DNA from 2 places in the Paenibacillus sp. URB8-2 genome. Region 1 is predicted to be linked to the other one. Evidence: riboswitches for the same ligand, from Rfam matches in the RefSeq annotation. Region 1 holds a riboswitch; the other holds the start of a gene.
What was found. A riboswitch is a leader RNA that binds a small molecule or an ion and turns the genes downstream of it on or off. The one in region 1 is predicted to bind cyclic di-GMP.
Positions count from the first base shown of each region.

Region 1 (4,421 bases):
AGATTGTTTAATTTATGTTTACCCACAAATCGGTCATACATAATATCCCAAAGCGCCGAAAAATTATTTTTCTTTCCCCACCAGAACCAGTCGCCGTTCATTTCATGGTAAGGTCTCCACAAAACGGGGACTCCGGCGCTCTGCAACTGCTTCAAATACACAGCGGTCCGATCCAGATCGGCAATCAGGCTATTATACTGGTCCGTGCCGGGAGTAACATAGGCGTCGAACTCGCTTTGGCTCAGACTCATGGAGACATTGGACCAGGCCGGAGAGGTGCCGGGAAGATTTTCATGAAAGGTCATGGCTACGATCCCGCCGCTTTTGTGCCAGTTGATGGCGCTTTGCACAACCGCATTCCGCTGACGGTCGATCGTGCCCTGCGACTGGCCGTTGATGGCTCCAAGCTCGTAACCGTGAAGCACGGCATATTTGCCGGTAGCCTTCTCGAGCTTGTTATTGAATTCATCCGGGCTTTCCAGATAATCGTGCTGGCCGGATATCAGGCTCTTGCCGCTTAAGCCCGCCAGGTAACCGAGCAGATCCCGCGCCTCCGCCGAAGCCGACGGATTGACGGGAACGGACGGCGTCTGAATTACAGACTTGGGCAGGGTTTCGGAGTTGATCCAGGGCAGCAGGGACATGATCAGAATCAAAGGTACAACTGTAACGAACAACCGATACTTGGAGGATTTGTTCAAATTCATCTTCCTTTCTTAAGCCTGGATTGCCGCCGGAGAAGCCGTCTTCCCAAATGAGGGAAAGACGGTAATTCCCCAAATGGGGCTTATAGCTTAGAAGCCCTGCTGTAAAAAGCAGGGCCTGGCAAGGCTTAAATGAACAGAATGCAATTGTAATATGGATAAGTACCGGCGGTCACCCGCGAGGACTGCCGTAAAAGATATATCAAAGAGAATCGGAAAGGTAAAACGCGCTGGCAGGAACGGTTTCCTTGATCTGGCTGCTGCTTTCCCACATCAGACGGGCTTTGGCGCTTCCCGTATTATCGTAATATTCAACTTTAATGTCGTACAGTTTCCCGGCTTCCAGGTCGATTCTTCCCTTCCGCTCTACTCCGTACTGAGAGGACCAGCTGGTAATGACGGCAACTCCGTTGACCCATACTTTAATCCCATCATCCGAGCTTGTATAGAAGGAATAATTCTCGCTGTAAAGAGGCTTGATTTTGCCGCTCCAACGGACGGAGAAACGGTCGGGACCGACTGTACTGTCCGGCGTTCCTGATCCCCAGTTGAAATCGATAGCCGATTCTTCCCGCACCAGTGCAGGCGTTCCGGAAAGCTGCACGTTGGCAAAATATTCGCCCAGAAGACCGTTGCGGGGCTGTGGCGCAGTCTGGTCAGAGTCTTCCGGCAGCGTCGAGTTTCCTGTGCCCGAACCTTCGCCTGTCAGCTGATTTGTTGGCGTCGGCGCGGGTGTTGGTGTCGGCGCGGGTGTTGGGCTAGGCGACGGTGTTGGCGTCGGAGTTGGGCTCGGCGTCGGCGTCGGAGTTGGGCTCGGCGTCGGCGTCGGACTTGGCGTCGGTGTCGGGCTCGGCGTCGGACTTGGCGTCGGTGTCGGGCTCGGCGTCGGACTTGGTGTTGGCGTCGGTGTCGGACTTGGCGTCGGACTTGGTGTTGGCGTCGGTGTCGGACTTGGCGACGGCGTCGGTGTCGGGCTTGGCGACGGTGTTGGCGTCGGACTCGGCGTTGCGCTTGGCGATGGGCTTGGCAACAGCGTTGGCACCGTATACGAAGCCATAGCCGTAATAATCTCATCGCGGGTTAACGTAAATCCGTTGTTCAGAAAGCTCTTGATTGTAGTCGTACTGTTGTTATCGTAAAGCATTTTGCCCCAAGTCATCATAAAGACCCATTTGCTCTGCGATTTGGGCAGCATTGCAGGATCGGGCATTTCGCCATTCTCGCCAATGGCAATCGGCTTGCCGGCAGCCAAACTGAGCAGGTCGTCATAATAACTCTGTCTGAAATCCTTGTTGTAAATGTCCGCCGCCAGAATATCCACTTTATCCGCTCCGGGATAAGACTTGACGTAAGGATCGGCCCAGCTGTTCGGAGCATTCGGGCTCCACACCCACAACAGGTTGTTCAGATTATGAACATTGACAAAACGGTCATACATAATATTCCAGAGGTCGGTGAAATTGCTCTTCTGGCCCCACCAGAACCAGCCCCCGTTCATTTCGTGATAAGGCCGCCACAGAACGGGCACTCCCGCATCGCGCAGGGTTTTCAGCGATACCGCCACTTTGTCGAGTTCAGTAATCAAACTTTGGTACTGCGTAGTTCCAGGCGTAACATACTTGTCGAAATCGGCTTGGGACAGCGACTTCTGCACATTGGCCCAAGTGTAGGTCGTTCCGGGTAGATTCTCGTGAAACGTCATGGCGACGATGCCGCCGGCCTTGTGCCATTTGATTGCGCTGCTCACGACATTTTGCCGGAGCCATGTTACGGCGCCGTCCGTTTGGCCGTTGATCGCGCCAAGCTCATATCCGTGGAGAGCCGCATATCTGCCGCTCGTTCCCAGAAGCTTGTTGCTGAATTCGTCCGGGCTTTCCAGGTAATCGTGCTGACCGGTGATGATGCGGGTTCCGGAAATGGAATTCAGGTAACTCAGCAGCTTGACCGCTTCGGGTGAAGCATCCGGGTTGACAGGCGCTGCGGGCGCAGCAGCCGCTGAAACGGTCGATGCACTTCCTCCGCCCAGAAACGGAACAAATGCCAGGAGCAGAGACAGAGATACCAGCATGCAGAACAATCGATACATACGATGAGCTTTCAATTTAATCTTCCTTTCGGTGGCCAGGCTGCCTCTCTGAAATCAAGAGGCCCTGTGGCTTTGCGTCCCTACCTCGCGATAGGTTTGCCTTTGTCGTATTGGAAGGCTTAACCTTCTACCGTACATATCGACGTTATGCAATTATTGATGAAGACTGATTTTCATATTCCTTTAATAAATGAGCCAAAAGACCCGTTTAGTCACCTTCTAATATGGTTAATAAATAGGTTAATAGTCATTCATCCCTTTTAAGAGATAAATTGTTGCAGTTCAATATCCTTCCAATCCAGTGTTATGCGAATATTATCCTCTTCCACCAGCTCCGAGCCGGTCTGTACTTCGATGAATTCCACATCAGTTAAAGCGAGAATGCTGTGCTTCGTTCCTGCCGGTATGCGCACAACGTCGCCCGCTTTTACCTTATGCATTCTCTCGTTAAGGATAATGCTCGCTTCCCCGCTGATGAATGTCCAGATTTCACTGCGTTTGAGATGGTATTGGTAGCTGATGTTTTTTCCTTCGCCGATAAATATCCGCTTGGTCAGCACTTCATTGCTTTCCTCGTATTTCACATAATCGATGACCCGGTAGTGGCCCCAGCGGCGTTCCTCGTACATCGGTCTCTGCTCGGTGCCCTTCAGCACTTCCTTGATGCGCGGGCTTTCCGATTTGTGGGTGACGAGAATGCCGTCGGGACTCGCCGCGATAATCACATCCTGTACACCGATTACCGTAATCGGAATATCAAGCTCGTTGACAAGGCAGCTGGTCGAGGAATCCTCGGTCATAACGCCCCTGCCCATTTGATTGCTCGCCATTTCCTCGGTCAGCGTATTCCAGGTGCCCAAGTCCTTCCAGAACCCGTCATACGGCTGGACGACGATCTTGTCTTCCTGTTCAACCACTTCGTAATCGAAGCTGATGGAAGAGAGCAGCTTGTACTGCTTCTGCAGCTCCTCGTAGGTTAAAGGCAGCCCTTTTTGCTGCAAAATATTAAGCAGATACCCCAGCCGGAAGGCGAACACGCCGCAGTTCCACAAAGCGCCCTGGCCGATCAATTCCTCGGCCCGCAGGCGATCCGGCTTCTCAAGGAAACCGTTCACAGGCATAACCCCGTTCTCCTGGGCTTCACCGCCCGAAGGAATAATGTAGCCGTATTTCTCCGAAGGATGCTCCGGCACGACACCGATCAGCGCCAGGTTCGCGCCGGTGGCGTCAAGCGCCTGCTCCAGCTCTGAAACTGCGCCGAAGAAGGAGCCTTCCACATATGGATCGACCGGCAGAATCGCCACGGTCTCATCCGGCAGAACACCCTCTACCGAATACAGATAGACAGCCGTGAGCGCAATGGCCGGAAAAGTATCGCGGCGCTCGGGCTCAACGATAATCTTGACGTCCCCGCCGAGCTGGCTCTGTATCATTTCCACCTGTCCGCGGCCTGTCGCCAAATACGACGATTCCGCGAGTCCCGCTTCTCCCAGCTGCCGCCATACCCGCTGGACCATCGATTCCGGCTCGCCGAGCGGGCTTTCCAGCACCTTCAGAAACTGTTTCGACCGAGAGTCGTTGGACAGAGGCCACAGCCGTTTTCCCGAACCGCCTGACAATAATACCAGTTT
Region 1 covers NZ_AP023239.1:1,146,830-1,151,250, reverse strand. Annotated here, with positions in the region: gene PUR_RS05350 (glycosyl hydrolase) at 1-707, opposite strand, end outside; gene PUR_RS05345 (glycosyl hydrolase) at 907-2,805, opposite strand; cyclic di-GMP riboswitch class I at 2,818-2,901, opposite strand; gene PUR_RS05340 (sugar phosphate nucleotidyltransferase) at 3,051-4,421, opposite strand, start outside.

Region 2 (4,421 bases), 750 kb from region 1:
GTGCGCTGATTCACGATATCGGCAAGCTGGAAATTCCTTGGAGCATTCTGAATAAAAAGGAGAAGCTTACGCCCGAGGAGTGGGAAATGGTGAAATGGCATGTCACCTGGGGCAAGCAGATGGCGATGACCAACGACAAGTTCAAGGATTTGTCCGCCTATATCGAGCTGCACCACGAAAGATACGACGGCAAGGGTTATCCCCATGGTTTCAAAGGCGAGGAAATTCCAAAGCTGTGCCGGATGCTGACCATTATCGATTCCTTCGACGCCATGACAACGGAACGGCCCTACCAGCCGACCAAATCCGTCGAAGAAGCGATTGTCGAGCTTAAAGCCTGCGCGGGCAGCCAGTTCGATCCGGAGCTTACGGAGTTTTTTATCAGCTACATTGAGTCCAGACAACTTCGCACCAAAGAGGCGGCGGTATAGCGCTTGGATGTATGCATTCACCGCAGTCTCCGGCGCACAAAAAGGCCTGAAAGGCCACCGGCGGGATCATCCCAAGCAGTACCGGGCGGACAATCCGAGTCTGTTCGACCTCCATGAGGACGAGCTGCATTCCGACCCGATTCCCGCCCAGGATTTGAAATTGGAGAAACATGAGGAGCAGGATAAAGAAGTCACCAAGCACTGCTCCTCCAGTGATAAAAAGTACCATACCGGCTTTTAAAGTTGTACAATATCCTTGATGTCATCAATCACAATGACGGAGGGATCGTATTGAAAACGTTGCCACTAAACAAACGCGGAATCCCCGCAAGCCGGCTGGTCCTGGGCTGTATGGGCCTTGGCGGAGGCTGGGACCGCGAGCCGATTACCGAAGAGCTGATCAAGGAAGGACATGAAGCTGTCGAAGCGGCGCTCTCTATCGGCATCAATATGTTTGACCACGCCGATATTTATACCCGCGGCAAAGCGGAGAAGGTATTCGGCACCGTTCTTAAAGAACGCCCGGAGCTGCGCGAGAGTATCATTCTTCAATCGAAGTGCGGTATCAAGCTGGCGGAACCGGGCGAAAGCTCCAATGTGTTCGATTTTTCCAAGAGCCATATCCTGAGCAGTGTGGATGGTATTCTGTCGCGTCTCGGTGCCGAGTATCTTGATATTTTGCTGCTGCACCGGCCCGATCCGCTGATGGACCCCGAAGAGGTCGGTGAAGCCCTCCGCCTTCTGAAGGAGTCCGGCAAGGTGCGGCATTTCGGCGTATCCAATATGAGCGAAGGGCAGATCAAGCTGCTTCAGGCGTACAGTGACGAGCCATTTGTCGTCAATCAGCTGGAAATGAGCCTTGAGAAAATCTTTTGGCTCGATTCGGTCGTGAGCGTGAACCAGGAGGCCTGGAAAGCCCACGGCATGCCCGAAGGGACGATTGAGCACTGCAGGCTGGAGAATATCCAGCTTCAGGCCTGGGGACCGCTCGCCCAAGGCAAATACAGCGGACGTCCGCTCGGGGATGGAGAACCGGAAACGGTCCGCAGCACCGCCCGCCTTGTCCAAACGCTGGCCGAGGAAAAAGGGACAACTCCCGAGGCTGTCGTCCTTTCCTGGCTGATGACGCATCCTGCCGCGATTCAGCCTGTCATCGGAACGGTAAATCCGAAGCGCATCGCTGCCTGCGAAGGCGCGGACAAGCTTACGCTTACCCGCAAAGAATGGTATGACCTGTATGTCAGTTCCCGGGGTGTGCGTTTGCCTTGACCCTTCGCGGGCGCAGCGACGCGGGAATCATCATTTTATAAATTAACGGTTAGTCGGCCGGCAGCTTTCGGATTTCTCGTACAAATCTGGAAAATGCCGGTTTTGCCATGTCTGCGGACGTTTGCTATACTAGTACAAAAAAGCAAGGAGGGGGGCGTAACTCGTCGTGCCAGATAACATAGGACAGCACATTCAGCAGCTCCGCCTCGAGAAGGGGTTATCCTTATCCGAACTCGCAGGCAAGGCGGATGTGGCCAAATCGTACTTAAGCAATGTTGAACGCAACATCCAATCCAACCCCTCTATCCAATTCATCGAAAAAATTGCCGAAGCTCTGGACGTTCCCGTTCACATTCTTCTCTATGGAGAGCTTTCCGATACGCAGGAGGAACCGCTCGATTCGGAATGGTTCAAGCTGGTGCAGGAGGCTATGTCCTCGGGTGTCAGCAAACGCGAGTTCAAGGAGTTTCTGGATTACCAGAAGTGGCGGCTTGATCAAAAGGAACAATAAAACCACAATTTATTCACAAGAAGAAACGCCTGACGGCGTCCCTGCAGGACGCAACTACGTTTCTCGTAGAAATATAAGAATTGCAGGCTCGAAGCTTGAAAATTCTTATATTGACATAAAGAGGCCATGACGCCGCGCCGCCATGGCCTCTCTCACTATGATTTAATAATGTCTTCAGAACCTTCCCCTACATAGCCTTCAGTGTCCTGTCATTGAAGAACCGACGAATTTCATCCGCATGAATCCCTTGCTTCTTTGCTTTCAGAAGCAAATATACCCATTCCATATCAAGATCTACCGTCTGCAGTTCTCCGATGTTCCCCTGGTTGGACTTATCCAAAAAATCTCCTCCTAAGATTTTTGTCCCCAGGCAGTCCGGCCGTCGTAGCTTCTAAAGATCACCTTAGACCCGAGACTTTGTGCCCTTGCCTTTCAGCAAGTTTACCTTTTACTGGACCCTTGTTTTAAGGATCTTGTTCCGATCTTCATTGTATTGAGGTTGCAAGGATATTATACAAAAGACTTGGCCAAAAGTGTGTCGAATATTGGAAATCTTATAAATTGCGCGGAAGGGAAAATCAAACCGGGATGAAATAATGATCCAAATATAGCAACCGCTTTCATTTATGTATGACCTTGGAAGTGTGTAGTATATAAGGACTATAGATTACACATACCCGTTTTTCAAGTCCCCTAATCATATTTTTCGAATGTCAAAAATTATTTATATAGTTATTTAGGCCCGATAATCAGAATTTATCGCCTCCTGTTCGGTCTGAGCGGCAAAGAGAAGACAAGCATTATTAATCATGCCTTTTTTCGAACGGATTGGACGAAAGGTTGAATTGATTACATATATTGAAAGTAGCACAATAGGATGAAGCAATAACTTTATAATCGGCTAGCATTGTTATAGAATGAAAACGTAATCATTGCAGCTCCTTAAGCCGGCTGTCTTTCGGCGCCCTTTGGAGTTTAACCGTTAGGAGGATGTTTTTATGTCAGCCAATGAGTCCTACAACGAATCCGTTTGGAGCAGGTATTACGGTCCCAATCTGGGTTACATCCAGGAAAAATACGAACAGTTCGCCGGAGATCCTTCTTCCGTCGAAGCCCACTACCGCGAACTCTTCGCCATCTATGGCCCCCCTCCGCTGACATCCGAGGCCGCCAGAACCCCCGGACCTTCGCTGTCCGGAGATACCGACTGGCTCCGAAAAGCGGTCAGAGCCTCCAAGCTGATTGCGAACATCCGCAATTTTGGCCACCTGGCGGCCGATATCGACCCGCTGGAGCAAGTCCATGATTCCATGGCCAAATGGCTGAACCCCGAGACTTATGAACTTACGCGCGAGGATTTGCTGGCCCTGCCGGCCTCGCTCATCTGGGAGAACGCTCCGCAGGATGTGCAGACAGGCTGGGACGCTTATCACCGGATGCGCCAAGCTTATACCAAGACGATCGCCTACGAGTTCGGCCATGTCCACGACGAGCGAGAGCTCCGCTGGCTGAACAACCAGGCCGAATCGGCTACCTCCCCCGCCCCGCTGACGGCGGCGGAGCGCAAAGCTCTGCTGAACCGGCTGATCGAGGTGGAATATTTCGAGACCTTCCTGCACAAGACGTTCGTCGGCCAGAAACGGTTCAGCCTGGAAGGCACCGACGTGCTGGTTCCGATGCTGGACGAGATCGTCCGGGCGGCCGCGCATGACGGCGCGGAACATATCCTGATGGGCATGGCTCACCGGGGCCGTTTGAATGTGCTCGCACATATTTTGGGGAAACCTTACGATATTATTTTCTCCGAATTCCATCACTCTCCGAACAAGGAGCTGTTCCCGTCCGAAGGCTCCATGGGCATCAACTACGGCTGGACCGGAGACGTGAAATACCATCTGGGCGCCGACCGTGCGGTGCACGAAGGCGAGACCGTGCGCGCCCGTCTGACGCTCGCTAACAATCCGAGCCATCTGGAGTTCGTCAACCCGGTCGTGGAAGGCTTTACGCGCGCGGCCCAGGAAGACCGGAGTGCTCCGGGGCTGCCTGGGCTGGACACGAACAAGGCCATGGCCGTACTGATGCACGGAGACGCCGCCTTCCCCGGCGAAGGAATTGTGGCCGAGACGCTGAACATCGGCAAGCTTAACGGGTACCAGAATGGCGGAACGATCCACATCATCGTCAATAACCGCATCGGCTTTACAACGGAA
Region 2 covers NZ_AP023239.1:392,019-396,439, reverse strand. Annotated here, with positions in the region: gene PUR_RS01875 (bifunctional diguanylate cyclase/phosphohydrolase) at 1-431, shown strand, start outside; gene PUR_RS01870 (hypothetical protein) at 439-672, shown strand; gene PUR_RS01865 (aldo/keto reductase) at 723-1,700, shown strand; gene PUR_RS01860 (helix-turn-helix domain-containing protein) at 1,867-2,211, shown strand; gene PUR_RS01855 (anti-repressor SinI family protein) at 2,399-2,551, opposite strand; cyclic di-GMP riboswitch class I at 2,578-2,667, opposite strand; gene PUR_RS01850 (2-oxoglutarate dehydrogenase E1 component) at 3,210-4,421, shown strand, end outside.
Region 2: another riboswitch for cyclic di-GMP. It lies ahead of PUR_RS01855 (anti-repressor SinI family protein); the one in region 1 lies ahead of PUR_RS05345 (glycosyl hydrolase).